DNA from 2 places in the Paenibacillus sp. GCM10028914 genome. Region 2 is predicted to be linked to the other one. Evidence: a T-box and tRNA genes for the amino acid it is inferred to sense, from the RefSeq annotation. Region 2 holds a T-box; the other holds one or more tRNA genes.
What was found. A T-box is a leader RNA that pairs with one kind of tRNA and senses whether it is charged. The one in region 2 lies ahead of leuS (leucine--tRNA ligase), so its partner is inferred to be a tRNA-Leu.

Region 1: it has a tRNA-Leu gene. The T-box ahead of leuS (leucine--tRNA ligase) is inferred to sense a tRNA for this amino acid. The anticodon was not compared.

Annotation. Positions count from the first base shown of each region.
Region 1 is NZ_JBHTFO010000017.1:617,914-625,475, reverse strand. It holds gene ACFQV5_RS20365 (alpha/beta hydrolase) at 1-1,109, shown strand, start outside; gene ACFQV5_RS20360 (nitrogen regulation protein NR(II)) at 1,190-1,843, opposite strand; gene ACFQV5_RS20355 (helix-turn-helix domain-containing protein) at 2,017-2,385, shown strand; tRNA gene ACFQV5_RS20350 (tRNA-Leu) at 2,638-2,720, shown strand; gene ACFQV5_RS20345 (organic hydroperoxide resistance protein) at 2,871-3,290, shown strand; gene ACFQV5_RS20340 (zinc ribbon domain-containing protein) at 3,497-3,739, shown strand; gene ACFQV5_RS20335 (hypothetical protein) at 3,825-4,103, shown strand; gene ACFQV5_RS20330 (thiol-disulfide oxidoreductase DCC family protein) at 4,235-4,654, shown strand; gene ACFQV5_RS20325 (thermonuclease family protein) at 4,688-5,539, opposite strand; gene ACFQV5_RS20320 (P-loop NTPase family protein) at 5,860-7,017, shown strand; gene ACFQV5_RS20315 (TadA family conjugal transfer-associated ATPase) at 7,010-7,562, shown strand, end outside.
Region 2 is NZ_JBHTFO010000018.1:199,865-207,426, forward strand. It holds gene ACFQV5_RS21370 (Gfo/Idh/MocA family protein) at 1-763, shown strand, start outside; gene ACFQV5_RS21375 (AraC family transcriptional regulator) at 815-1,678, shown strand; T-box leader at 1,717-1,979, shown strand; gene leuS (leucine--tRNA ligase) at 2,066-4,507, shown strand; gene comER (late competence protein ComER) at 4,488-5,330, opposite strand; gene ACFQV5_RS21390 (ComEA family DNA-binding protein) at 5,505-6,071, shown strand; gene ACFQV5_RS21395 (deoxycytidylate deaminase) at 6,126-6,644, shown strand; gene ACFQV5_RS21400 (ComEC/Rec2 family competence protein) at 6,764-7,562, shown strand, end outside.

The sequences.
Region 1 (7,562 bases), on a different contig from region 2:
GTTTGTTATCAACTTCCTTCTGGTATGAAGGGGTCCTCGATTACATTCGACAGGAGAACGGACTGAACAAGAATTTGCGGGTTTACATGTCTGTTGGTCTGTGCGAAGGCATCTATAAACAAAATATACAGAAAAATATGGTGTTGAACACACAAGAAGCGGCGCGTTTGTTCATCGAAAAAGGATTCTCGGAGGATTCCTTGCGAATGGAATGGGTTCCAGAAGGAACGCATGATGACGTTTTTATGGTGAGACAATTTCCAGAGGCGCTGCAATGGTTGTTTAATCCTCGGTATGAAAAGCATCCTCCTATAAAGGAAAGTAAACAAGAATTTAGTATTCCAGGCACCTTCATCTGGGAAATGCAATCGAAGAATACGGCCCGTTCCTATCGGATTTTTATAGCTGAGCCGGTAGGTCCACCACCTGAAGCAGGCTATCCTGTTTTGTATACGCTGGATGCGAATGCTTCATTTGGCTCTCTCGCTGAGTCCATCCGGCTACAATCTCGTCGTCCTCATGGAATCTCACCTGCTGTTATCGTTGGAATAGGTTACGAGTCTAAAGAACCTATCGTAACGAAGGAACGTTTCTATGACTATACGGTACCTGCAGATGAAGCTGAGCTGAAGGTTCGTCCTGACGGCTCTTCGTGGCCGGAAAATGGCGGTGCCGAGGACTTCCTTACTTTTATAGAAGAAGAGCTGAAGCCGAAGGTGGAAAGTTACTTCTCTATAGACCGTTCCAAGCAGGCACTATTTGGTCATTCGCTCGGAGGTTTTTTGGCACTGTATTCTTTGTTTACACGTCCAGGTTCCTTTCAGCGTTATATTGCGGCAAGCCCATCAATCTGGTGGAAGAATCACGTTCTTTATCAGAAGTGGAATGAATGCAAGAAACAGATAGGGCTGAATGAAGTGCATGCGGCGTTATTTATGGCTGTAGGCAGTGAGGAGAAGCCTTCTATGGTGAAAGATGCGAGGGACTTGTATGACATCCTTAAGGATGATCAAGGGTTACATACGACTTTTCAAGTGGTTGAAGGGGAGGGACATGTATCGATTGTACCTTCCTTAATGAGTCCGCTTCTTCGTTTCGTCACGAAATAATTAGGCATTCTGGATTGGAGATCTAATATATAATAGCCTTAGTTGCAGTGTAAGAATACTGAACTAAGGCTATTTGATCTTTATTCCTCCGATTCGGTCGCTGTCCGCGATTCGTCGAACAGAGATGAATACTTAGGATATAGTCTTCGAATACAGCTTGGGCAAATATCGTGTGTAAATTCGACTGCAATGCGGCTCTCCAGATAGCTCTCAACCGGTTCCCAGTCCTCGACGGTCCGGACATGCTTGCATACAGCACAGATCGGAATGTGACCGTGAAGGGAACATGAGTGGTATAGAGCTTGTTCGAGTCTTAGTTGTCGCTGCTTAAATCGTGTAATATTGGTAAAGGATACGACAATCCCACCGGCTATATTCTCTGTATCGTAAACAAGAGGCCGAGCTTCGCTTAAAATCCAAATTGTATTACCGAACAAATCTAAAGAATATTCCACTGTATATTGATGATTGTTGCCTACTATAACATTCTTCAGTGAAGGGATATAAACACCCTCAAAGAAATCCTCGAATGAGGATCTTCCAAAAATTGAAGGGGGCAGTTCGAGAAATGAAATACCGTGCCAATCAAAATCGGGAGAGGCACCATATTCAGAGAGCATGAGTCTTAACGAATTGTTGATTTGGTCTATTTTGCCGTCCGGGCGAATGATCATTAGCCCAGAATTTAAGGAGTCGACAGCGTAGCACCACGGTGTAGATGAAAATTCATGCAAAACAATCGCCCCCCAATATAAAGACACATGGTAAAGAGACAACCAGCTATTAAAAATGGTATAATTTAGTTACGCATCCCCCATTTTACACTTACATAAGTCATTTATTAAGTATTAAATAGCGTACATACGTAATTATTTTTTTGTGCAGAATTGTGGAAGGCGGTTGTTTCATGCAGTCTATTTACCAACGAATCGAACATCTAATTGAAAGCCGGGGGATGACCAAGAAAGCTTTTTGTGAAAATCTCGGGATCAGCACAGGAAATTTTGGTGATTGGAAAAGAGGTAAAACAACCCCCAGCACCAATAAACTGATTGAGATTGCTCGTTATTTTGATGTTAGCCTAGACTGGCTAATTATAGGTAAGGGATTTCCGACAGCAAATATAATGGAGATTCGGGAAAGTTACGGAATAGATTATTCGAAAATCGAGAGACAGCTTCACACTTTACATCTTACTGAAGATGAGAAGAACTTTATTAAAGAATATATAGAGTTTTCTAAGTATAGGAAGAGTCAGTCGAGAAATCCAGGGTAAGGAACAGTTAGAAAAAAGCTTTTTTAGTGGTATTGATGTAGCGTTAATGGAAGGAAGCGGAGTACATATTTTTTTAAAATCCAGAATCATTTCACTTCGGGAGACGTTATGATGCTAAGGATTATATTACAGTACCCCTTGGCATCATTATGTTTCGTTCATTAATTCTCGTTTGATTTAAATGACACTTTACTTATTAAGAACAAAGTTATATAATAAGTAATGTTCTTTTAAAGAACGTCCCTTATATATGCGGTAGTGGTGGAATGGCAGACACGCTATCTTGAGGGGGTAGTGGGTGTATACCCGTGGAGGTTCGAGTCCTCTCTACCGCATCATAAATCCAAAGAACAACCTCCAGCTGAGCTAGGGGTTGTTTTTTTGTATATATTCAGAATCATCGTTCGCCATGAACTTCGTTTCATTTCCTGTCACAAGTTTAAGTGAATATAGAAGGATAAATCAGACAGAGGAGATGATCGAAGATGCAACCACTATACACAGCGGATGTAAAAGTAACAGGAGGCCGGGAAGGTGCGGTCGAATCGTCTGATGGAGTTTTGAAGCATAGCTTAAGTATGCCTAAGGAATTAGGTGGTCCTGGTGGATCTGGGACCAATCCAGAGCAGTTATTTGCAGCGGGCTATGGAGCATGTTACGAAAGTGCTTTGGCCAATGTTGCACGTAAAGAGGGCGTTGAGCTTAAAGATGTAGAGATTCATTCCCAAGTCATGATTAGTAAAGATGACAGTGACGGCGGTTTTCAATTGGCTGTGAAGATGAACATTTCGATGCCTGGTGTAGAACGGAGTCAAGCTGAGGATCTGGCTAAGAAAGCTCATGCTTTCTGCCCATATTCAAAAGCGACTCGGGGAAATATCGATGTTGATTTAAACATCGTATAAATCAAAAAAAGATTTTAGCCAAGCGATTGCGGTTATATTAGCAGTAATCGCTTAATAGGAGCCGGGTAGAGCCTCTTGAGGGCTGCCCGGCTTTATATTTTGGAAGAAAGTATTAGTCATGAACTTATTTTCCTCACTATTTGAAACGATATATGAAGCTAACCCGTAAGAATATTTATGATGTTTAAGAGAGGGGAAGTTTAACAATGCGTATTGAAGAGATGATCCAGGAACGGTTTGTTTGCTCTAAATGTGGAGGAACCCATTGTCATACGAAGGAAGTGTCCATGTCTGGTGCAGGTCTTAGCAAAATGTTCGATATACAGCATAATCATTATTTATTCGTTTCGTGTACGAATTGCGGATATGTGGAAGTATTTAACCCCGATATTTTGGAAGGAAAGAAACGTGGACAAATGGGCTCGATACTGGATGTGTTCTTTGGTTGACATCACCCTTAAAATTCTTTAATATGACTAAGTACCAGAAAGTACAAGGTAATTAAGAAGAAATTTAGATAAATGGGTGATGCATATGTCATACAAACCGCAAATTTCCAACGTGACCAAAGCCGGAAGCAACGAAAAAAATGGGCTTTACGAGTTCATTGTCAGCTTAGCTGATGGAACGAAATGCCGTGTGTTCTACAATCGTTTTCCGGAATGGAAAATGACTAATGTTAGCCGACTTGGAAAAACACCTTGTCCGGTGTGCCGCAAAGATTTCATTTGCAAATGTATGGAGAAATTCTCCACAGATATTGATCAGCAGATGAAAGATGGCGAATGGCTGAGCAATGCAGTTGCTGAGTAATTGAACAGAGTGCTACAACAGAGCGCGGGAGTATACTCCCGCGTTTTTTTCTTTCTTATATAAATCGAGATTCATTGAGGAGAGATTGTTGTATAGTAACAGGAAAAGGTTAACGCTTGGGGGGAGAGAGAATGGACAAATTGAATGAACAGACAGAACATCATGTCGTTGTATTGATTGATGGTGTGTGTCATTTATGTCAGGGGCTCACGAAATTTATTATAAAAAGGGATCCTGCCGGCGTATTCCGGTTTGCTTCACTTCAATCTGATGTAGGACAGGAATTTCTTCGGCAAGGAGGGTTGCCTGCGGATCTGATTGAAACCGTTATTGTCGTGGAGAATGGAGCTTATTATACTCGTTCCGCAGCTGCACTGCGAATATCGCGTCGATTACCTTTCCCTTGGCCGCTGTTGTATGGGTTTATTATCGTTCCTAGGGCACTTCGTGATGTAATATATAAATGGGTTGCGAAGAATCGATATCGTTGGTTCGGAAAAGACGAGGAATGTATGATACCGACACCGGATATCCGGCGTCGGTTCTTATAGAAAAAGAAGCAGATTAAATTAAAGATTTTTCAGTTAACGAGGAGCGCGGAATCCCGCCTGTTTGGCCTCTGTTTCACTGCAAAACCACTGCTCAGGAGTTGTTTTTTCGTAGTAGGGGGATTCCGGAGTGTGATATATTTTATCCCCTTTGGAACTAATATTACCTTTAATATTGCACACATTACTTGGTTGTTCGGTCTTGGCAGTCGTGTCTGAAGTTGAACTGCTCTGACTCTCCTGCTCTTCAGGATGGAAACCATCATCCTGTGCATAATTCTCGACGCTCCAAATTCCGATCGCCTTCTTACGGCTAATAGACTGAAGATCGTTAAATTTATCGACATAGCGTACATTAGGCTGATAAATATAGGCTACACGAGCCAGGCCCTGCTCGAGAAGGAGTTCCTGAACCATTTTACCGTCAGCATACACATATGCGAGTAATCGGGAGTATTTGTCCCGGTTCGGTCCGATGTCAAATTCAAGCTCAAGCTTTTTCGCTTTTTCCACAATATCCTTCGTGAATGCTTTGGCCTCCGGGCCAAATGGCTGTACACCAAGGCGAGGGTGGCTTGTTTCCGGTGTATCGACTAGCAGAAAGCGTACTTTTTCTGTTTTGCCTTCATACTTCACACTAATCGTATCACCATCCACGGCTTTAACGAGTTCCACGGGAACTCTCGCGATGTTGAGATCATCGGTAGGGTATTTTTTATTGGTGTTTGAAGCTGAAGGGTTAGAGGTGTCCGGTTTGGTTGAAGTTGTGCCTGTGGTGCTGCTTGTTTGCTCTGATGAAATATTCGTATTCTGTGTGATTCCCGGATCACTGCAACCGGATAACAGGAGCAGGCCCGTAATCATGGTCATTATGATTCGTCTTTTCAAAGGTTGTCACTCTCCTGGCTAAGATGCTGTTTAATTATGACGATAGGAGCTACTATATAGGATGACGTAATATAGAGCTGATTTTGGTGGGAACGTTCGTTCCTGCCGAGTTAATTATGACGGTATTTCTTTCTTTTAGCAAGGGCTATCTGGACAGTTTGTATATGTTTGTAAAATTACGCTTGCTGGCTTATAGTAAGTTATGATATTCTTATGTAAAATTATAACAAGACAACGGAAGCACCGTTCAATGATCGCTTAAATGCGGCTTGAATGGTGTTTTTTTGCGTTGTCTTTATGAAAGAAGGGGTCTGCTGAACATGCTACCGGTCAGGATCGTACTGGCTGTACAGGATTCAGGGTATGTCGAACCAATGCTTAACTTTATACACGGAAGTGAATACGTGAAAAGAGTGCAGGTGACGGCATTCACCCGAATGGACGCATTATTACAGTATGGAGAAATACCGGATTTGATCGTAGGTGAAGTCGAAATGCTGGAAGCTTGGTTGACCGAAGGAAGATCATCTGTACCGTGGGTCGTCCTTAGTGAAGGGGAAGACAATTCAAACCTTATCGGTGATGGCCTGACTACGGCAAAATATCAGCCTTTGCCTCAATTGTTGGATCTATGGATTGCACAAACTAGGGGGAGTCGTGTAAGCAAGAATGATTCATACACCGGCAGTACTTTGATTACCGGGTTTGTATCGGTTCTTGGTGGGAGCGGGAGAACTACCGCATCTGTAAATATGGCGAAACAACTCGGTGTACTGGGCAGGAAGGTTTTTTATTTGAATTTAGAAACGGTGAATTCGACTGCTTTATTCCCTACTGGCAGGCGACGAGAAGATGGGGGCAGCTTTTCTAGGCTTCTTTATGAGATTAAATCATCACAGGAAACGACTGAAGGAACCGAGATCTCTCTAGCACAATATGTGATGCGGCATGATGGCTTGAAATGTGATGTGTTCGAGCCGAGCGATCATCTGCAAGAATTGATGGAAATGACGGCTGGTGATGTAGAGGTGTTAATTGATTTGATCTCCAAGAGTGGCCAGTACGATGTAGTTGTAATTGATACGGATAATCAGTCAGAGGAGCGGCTTCGTACTGTGATGGAGAAGAGCAATGTACTCTTGTGGGTTTTGCTGGATGATCTGATCAGTATGTATAAGACCGGTATGCGATTTGGACATATGGAGAGAAAGGAGCCTGTCTTGTTCGGACAGATCATGGGCAAGAGCAGATTTATCGTTAACCGGTTTACAGGAAGTCTTGCTAATCCGCTGCCTCATAAAGATATGAGGGTAGATGGCATGCTGCCTTATATTCCTTCTTGGAAGCAGCTACATCAGGAAGATTTGCTGCTATGCTCACCTATTTTTCAGCGGGATATATTGAAGCTTTGCAGCGAACTGCTCGGTGAAAGTGATTGGGGTGTTACGGAAAGCCGTGGGGGACGCGTGTATGGATGAGGAGATATTCATTTCTATACGAAATGAGGTACGGGCAGGTCTGGATATTACAGCGGCCGTTGGCAATCGTGAGTTGATGCAATATATCGAAGAGATTGTCTGGGCGCGCCGTGAGTTAACCGACTTGACTGCGGCTGCAAGACGTACGTTAGTGCGAAGAATTTATGATTCTTTTCGGGGCCTGGATGTGCTTCAGCCTCTAGTTGATAACCCTGCAATTACTGAGATTATGATCAACAGTCATAAGGATGTGTTCATTGAGCAAGAAGGTGAAGTGAAGCGTTTGCCGGTTCAATTTGAATCTCAGAGCAGACTTGAAGATATTATTCAGACCATTGTAGGCACAGTAAACCGGGTTGTGAATGAATCATCACCGATTGTTGATGCCCGTTTGAAGGATGGGTCTCGGGTCAATATCGTTCTTCCGCCTATTGCCTTAAAGGGACCTACGATGACAATCCGGAAATTTCCCGCGTCGCCTATGACAATGGAGAATTTGATATCAAGAGGAGCCTTAAATGAAGAAACTGCAGATCTATTACGGA
Region 2 (7,562 bases):
AGTCATGTCCCACGGCAAAGACTATTTTACAGACAAAACTCCGTTTACTACGCTGGATCAGATTGCGGCGGCGAAAGCCAAGGTAGCGGAGACGGGTCAGAAATATATGGTCTATTATAGTGAACGTCTTCATGTAGAGAGCGCTATTTATGCCGGGAGATTAATCCAAGACGGTGCCATAGGGCGAGTGCTGCAGGTGATGGGAACTGGACCACATCGCTTGAGCGTATCGTCCCGTCCAGATTGGTTTTTTTGTCATGAGCAGTATGGGGGGATTCTATGCGATATCGGATCTCATCAAATCGAACAGTTTTTATTCTATGCGGGATGCAAGGATGCCAAGGTGATGAGCAGTAAAGTGGCTAACTACAACAATCCGCTGTATCCGGAACTTGAGGATTTTGGTGATGCAACATTGATTGGTGACAACGGAGCAACAAATTATTTCAGGGTGGACTGGTTTACACCGGATGGACTCAGTTCTTGGGGAGATGGAAGGACGTTCATCCTTGGTACGGATGGTTATATCGAAATGCGTAAATACGTTGATCTTGCTAGAGATCCGCAGGGAGATCATCTTTATCTGGTTAATCATGAAGGTGAGTACCATATGGAATTAAAGGGGAAGGTAGGCTATCCGTTTTTCGGGGAGTTAATTGTAGACTGCATGGAACGTACGGAACGAGCGATGTCGCAGGAACATGCATTTAAAGCGGGGGAACTATGTATTATTGCACAGAATGAGGCGGTTCGTATTCAATAATCATATCCGTTATAATTAAAGGAATACCAAGGATCAGAAGGGATAAACTCTATGAAACCGGTGTCCTTTAACCGCAAGCAAATGCAACTTAATCAGCCATTCGAATTTCATTACCGAAATGAAGACCCGATGGCTGGCGGTGTATTTCACTCCCATGCTTTTTATGAAATATATTATTTTCACGAAGGACAATGTACCTATCTCATCGGAGACAAGATTTATGTTCTAAAACCTGGTGATCTCCTTCTTATGAACGGATTGACTCTGCATTGTCCGCGTATAGAGCCTGATGTGCGCTATATACGAAGTATTGCTCATTTTGATCCCGGATTTGTGAAACGCTGGGTTCAACCGGAGGCAGCCGCGGCGTTATTGAATCCGTTTGAGGAGCTTAGCAACTACCGAATATCGCTGAATGGATCTGAGCGAATGGAGTTCGAGAAAATCATGGTGGATTTAGATCGATTGAACAAAATGGGAGCTACTCAGGAACGAAGAATGCTGCGTTTGTTCGATATGCTCTGTGTTATCTCGGAGCTGTGCCGTACTGCTGTAAACCACAGAGACTCTTTTTCTGAGAAAGAACGTCATGTCCAGCATGTTATAACCTATGTAGAACAAAATTATATGAACGATCTGACCCTTGAAGATATTGCTCATGCTGTCCATTTAACAAAACAGTATTTGTCCTCATTATTTAAAGAAGTAACAGGTACGACAGTATTCAGATATATGTATAGTCGCCGGATTAATCAGGCAAAAATTTTGCTGTGGCTTCATCCAAATCTGGCTGTAACTGAGGTTTGTTATGCTGTTGGCTTTAAACATTTGGCTCATTTCAGTCGTATGTTTAAGGAGATGGTCGGAAGAACGCCGGAAGATTACCGTAACAGCAGGTTGTCTGCATTGACTTAACCGGCGATGTTCGATATAATATCGTCATTAAAATCGAATACAATACGATGATAAGGATTAGTAGTTTCTCACCCGATCACACAGAGAGCCGGCGGTTGGTGCAAGCCGGTTGACGAAGGAAATGAACTCGCCTTGGAGTAACGATGTCAACCCGGTTCAGGCAGCTTGTTTGTAAGCTTAGTGCCCGGCCGATGAATCATCGTCGTCTCACCTGCGATAGAGGTGCAAAGGGAGTGAAAGGCAAAGCATGCCTTTTGCTAACTAGGGTGGTACCACGGGAATCAAACCTCTCGTCCCTAGCGTCAGACGCTATGGATGATGAGGTTTTTTTGTTTTGAGGCGCACGGTTATGAACCGTGCTTGACCGCGAAGGAGGAGTAGGAAAGTATGAGTGAAAATCAACCAACAGGCCACGGCTATCAGCCGCAGGCCATCGAGCCGAAATGGCAGCAGTACTGGGATGAACAGAAAACGTTTAAAACGCATGAAGATTCATCCAAACCTAAATTTTATGCATTGGATATGTTTCCGTATCCATCAGGTGCTGGTCTGCACGTAGGACACCCTGAAGGTTATACAGCAACGGATATTGTTTCCCGTTTTAAACGGATGCGCGGATACAATGTACTTCATCCAATGGGCTGGGATGCATTTGGTCTTCCTGCTGAGCAGTATGCAATGGACACAGGTAAACATCCACGGGAATTTACAATTAAGAATATTGATAATTTCCGTCGTCAGATTAAATCACTCGGTTTCTCTTACGATTGGGACCGTGAGATCAGCACAACGGATCCTGAGTATTACAAATGGACCCAATGGATTTTTATCCAGCTGTATAAGAAAGGCTTAGCTTATGTTGACGAGATTCCGGTGAACTGGTGCCCAGCACTTGGAACGGTTCTTGCCAATGAAGAAGTAATCGATGGAAAGTCGGAACGCGGCGGGCATCCTGTTATCCGTAGACCGATGCGCCAGTGGATTCTGAAGATTACAGATTATGCTGAGCGGTTGCTGGAAGATCTGGAGGAGCTGGACTGGACTGAGAGCATTAAAGATATGCAGCGCAACTGGATTGGTAAATCAACTGGTGCAGAAGTTCGGTTCGATATCGACGGTCACAATGATCATCTGACTGTATTTACAACTCGTCCAGACACATTGTTCGGTGCAAGCTACTGTGTACTGGCTCCTGAACACGAGCTCGTAGACCGCATTACAACAGAAGATCAGAAGGAAGCTGTTAAAGCTTATCAAGATCAAGCGGCACGTAAGAGCGATCTGGAACGTACGGATCTGGCGAAAGATAAGACTGGTGTATTTACAGGGGCTTATGCAATTAACCCGGTAAATGGCGCTAAGGTTCCGATCTGGATTGCCGATTATGTGCTGGCAGGTTACGGTACAGGCGCAATTATGGCTGTTCCGGGACATGACAGTCGGGACTGGGAGTTTGCGAAGCAGTTCGGTCTGGATATTATCGAAGTCGTTAAGGGAGGAAATGTAGAAGAGGAGGCGTATGCCGGTAACGGTGAGCACGTCAATTCCGATTTCCTGAACGGTTTAGATAATGAAGCGGCTATTCAGGCGATGAATGAATGGCTGGAGAAGAACGGAAAAGGTGAGAAAAAGGTTACTTACCGTCTGAGAGATTGGCTGTTCAGCCGTCAGCGTTATTGGGGTGAACCGATTCCGATTCTTCACTTGGAAGATGGTACGATGAAGACTGTACCTGAGGATCAACTTCCGCTGCTTCTGCCGGATGTAGATCAGATCAGACCTTCCGGTACAGGTGAATCGCCGCTTGCCAACGTAACAGAGTGGGTTGAAACCGTAGATCCTGAGACGGGCATGAAGGCCCGTCGCGAGACCAATACGATGCCTCAGTGGGCAGGTAGCTGCTGGTATTACCTTCGCTACATTGATCCGGACAACAACGAGGAGCTTTGCTCTAAAGAGAAACAGAAAGAGTGGTTGCCGGTTGATCTGTACATCGGTGGTGTTGAGCATGCTGTGCTTCACTTGCTGTATGCCCGTTTCTGGCATAAAGTATTGTACGATATCGGAGTGGTTGATACGAAAGAGCCATTCCAGAAGCTTGTAAACCAAGGTATGATCCTGGGTAACAACAACGAGAAGATGAGTAAGTCTCGCGGTAATGTTATCAACCCTGATGACATCGTGAATGAATTCGGCGCAGACACACTTCGTGTGTATGAAATGTTTATGGGTCCACTTGAGGCGACCAAACCTTGGAATACTAATGGTGTGGAAGGAGCTCATCGCTTCTTGTCAAGAATCTGGCGTCTGTTTGTCGGTGATAATGGCGAGCTGAATTCTAAGATCGTCGATGGTGAAGGATCGGATGAATTCAAACGCATTTGGCATAAGACGATCAAGAAGGTGACAGATGATTTCGAGCATCTTCACTTTAATACAGCAATCAGCCAGCTCATGATCTTCATCAATGAAGGTTACAAGGTAGATGTACTGCCGCGTAAAGCGATGGAGAACTTTGTACAAATGCTTTCGCCGCTTGCTCCGCACTTGGCAGAAGAGCTTTGGAGCCGTCTGGGTCATAGCGAGAGCATTACTTACGTGCCTTGGCCTGAATTCGATGAAGCTTGGACTGTTGACGCTGAAGTTGAAATTGTAGTTCAAGTAAATGGCAAAATCGTAGAACGGACTAAGGTCGCTAAAGATATGGACCAAGAAGCGATGAAAGAATATAGCCTCTCCCTTCCAAATGTCAAGCAGGCGCTGGAAGGAAAGAGTATCCGCAAGGTGATTGCAGTGCCGGGTAAACTAGTCAATATCGTGGCTGGTTAACCGATTTTCCGAAGGCGATATCCAATTTCTCCAGATCTTCCTCATACTTTTCATGTGTGGTGGTGATCAGTTGGTGAAATAGACCGTCCAGCCTGTTTTCGAGTAGAGACAGTGCTTGGGCGGTAATACCTCCGGGAACAGCCACTCTTTCTTGAAGTTGTTCAGGAGAGAAACCTTCCTCCGTAAGCAATCTGCCGGTGCCAAGCAGCATTTCTCCGGCTAGAGCGTTAAGCGTTGGGCGGTCGGCTCCGGTCATTTCGACCGCGGCATCAATCCATTTTTCCACAAAAAAACTCAAAAAAGCAGGCCCGCAACTGGAAAAATCGGAAGTAATCCGTGTGTGTGATTCCAGAACTTCCATGGGCCTGCTAATCGAAGACAGGAGGCTTTCTAAAAGCAGCCTGTCTTTTTCTTTTACCCGTGACCCATAAATACATAGAGACACACCGCTTCCGGTTTGATTAGTGATGCTAGGTATAATTTTCGCTACCTTGCAGGGAAGCGCTGATTCAAGATGATACAGCTGGACGGGACTCGTAATGGAAATTGCGAGTTGAGAGGTAAGAAGATGTTCATGGATTTCATCTATGACTGGTTTAAATTCGCCGGGCTTAACGCATAGAAAGAACAGGTCACTCTGTGACGCGGCCTCTATATTACTTCTGCATACGGTTAATCCAGGATGGCGAACCGCTAGCGCAAGAGCTTTTTGACGAGTCCGGTTACTCACATAAATTTGCTCAGGCTGTAGAGCTCCTAATCGTATAAAGGAGTCAATTAACAGACTACCCATGCTGCCTGTACCGATAAAACCAACCTTCATGTGTACGTTCCCTCCTTTCGTGCATTACGGCATAGAGATACCGTGTCATATCGTTAATGTATGCGACATAACCGCTAAATGATGACCGATTTAGGTCTAATTGGAGAATGATAGCGCTATAAATGATGTTTTATCAATCGGACGGGTATTCCGTTCGGGATTGGAGAGATATTCATGAGACGAATTCCGTTAGGATGGAGTGTTATAATCGCTTTACTAGGCTGCGGACTAATTCTTTTTGCTGGAGGAAATGACGATGCTACCGAGGGTACCGAAGAGTGGAAACCGCTGAATGCAGAAATCACAGAGACGCTTGGTATCCAGGATCAGAATAGTCCCATATCTATTCCAGAGAAGAATAATGTCGAACAGAATAAGGAGCCTTCCGCATCCAAAGATAAAGTACCAGTGAAAGATGAGTCTGGCGAAGCTCCTTCGAAGTCAGATACTGCTGCAAATGCAGCGCCGATCATTGATGCTTCTACACCTGCTGCACCAGAAATTTTATCCCAAGAGAAAGACGAGAAGCCCGCTCCAATAGATACTTCCGGAAAAATCAATATAAATACAGCTGACATTTCGGGGTTAATGGAATTGCCGGGGATCGGGGAGAAGAAGGCCCAAGCCATTATTGATTACAGGACAAAGAATGGTTCATTTCGGAGTGTAGCTGAGCTCATGGATGTTAAAGGTATTGGCCCTAAAATGCTGGAGAAAATGAAATCTTACGTTAGCCTTTAACCCTGTGATACAATGAATTTAGATAACTTCTAGGGAAACAGGTGAACTAATTATATGAGTACGGATCAACGTAAAGATTGGGATACGTATTTTATGGATATTGCATTTATGGTATCTACGCGGTCACAATGCTCTCGGCGTCATGTCGGTGCTGTGCTGGTGCAGGGAAAGAAGCTGCTAGGGACTGCTTATAATGGAGCCCCGATGGGTGTTCCGGATTGCTCTGAAGCTGGGTGCATGATTGCAGAAGACTATGAGCTTATAACGAGAAATGGTAAAGAAGAGATGGTAAAGAAACAGCGCTGTATTCGTACGATTCATGCAGAGCAGAATTTGTTGTTGTTCACAGATCGAATTGACCGGGAAGGTAGTACCGTATATGTGACGGATGAGCCTTGTTGGACATGTGCCAACATGCTGGCAAACAGCGGAATTACCGAAGTGGTATTCCATCGCCCGTACCCTAAGGATACTAATAAAGTGAGTCGTATGATGGAACAGAAAGGGATTCTCTTCCGCCAGCTGCTTACATATGAACCGCCCAAAGATACGTTAATGACCGTTTCGGATTAAACCATCTAATTTTATTGAATATCGTAGGATGAGGAAGGACCTCTGGATGCTTAAAGCAGCCAGGGGTCCTTTTTGCATTTCTACAATAGAAAGCCTATAGAAGAGGAGATGTGGATGTAATGACGGATAGGCCGCTGCTTGTGTTTACTTTTTTCTGGGTTTTTGGCAGCGGGGCTGCTTGTATGTATTCAGGTTGGGATTTGATTTTTATACAGGTAGGAATTGCGCTCTTGCTAATTGTTTGTTTCATTTGGAAACAAGCGGGAAGATTGTATATAGGCTGTATGGTTATGTCGTTGCTGATGTCATCAGGATACTGGGAATGGAATGATGCTCGGAATGTCAGTGAACTACAGTTCCTTATCAAAGATTCGGTGAGTGAAGACGAAGGGATCCCATTATTCGCTGAAGGTGTTATTGTTTCACCTGTAAAAGTGGATGGAGATCGCGCTGATTTTGTGTTTTCTACTCGGCGTATCAATGATCATGAAGAAATCATGGAGAAGGTTCAAGTCCAAGTTAAGTTGTTGACGGAAGAGGAGAGGGAACGTGCAATTGCCTGGAAACGAGGAGACGTTGCGAGAATAACGGGTCAATTGGAGGTGCCAGGAGAAGCACGTAATTTTGAAGGGTTCGATTACCGTCAATATTTACGGACTAATGAAATACACTGGCTGTTTAAGGTCAAAGGTATAGAGAATACGATCGTTAGTGAACCAAGTGAATGGAAATTGAGTCATATTCTACGTTGGAATGACGGAATACGTCAATATATTGGTGATCAAATTGACGTATTGTTTGGTGGAGTCCATGCGGGATATATGAAAGGGCTTATCATTGGTGAGCAAGGGGATCTGGATCCGGATACGTTTGCGGAGTTTTCCCGTTTGGGACTTACTCATATTCTTGCTATATCGG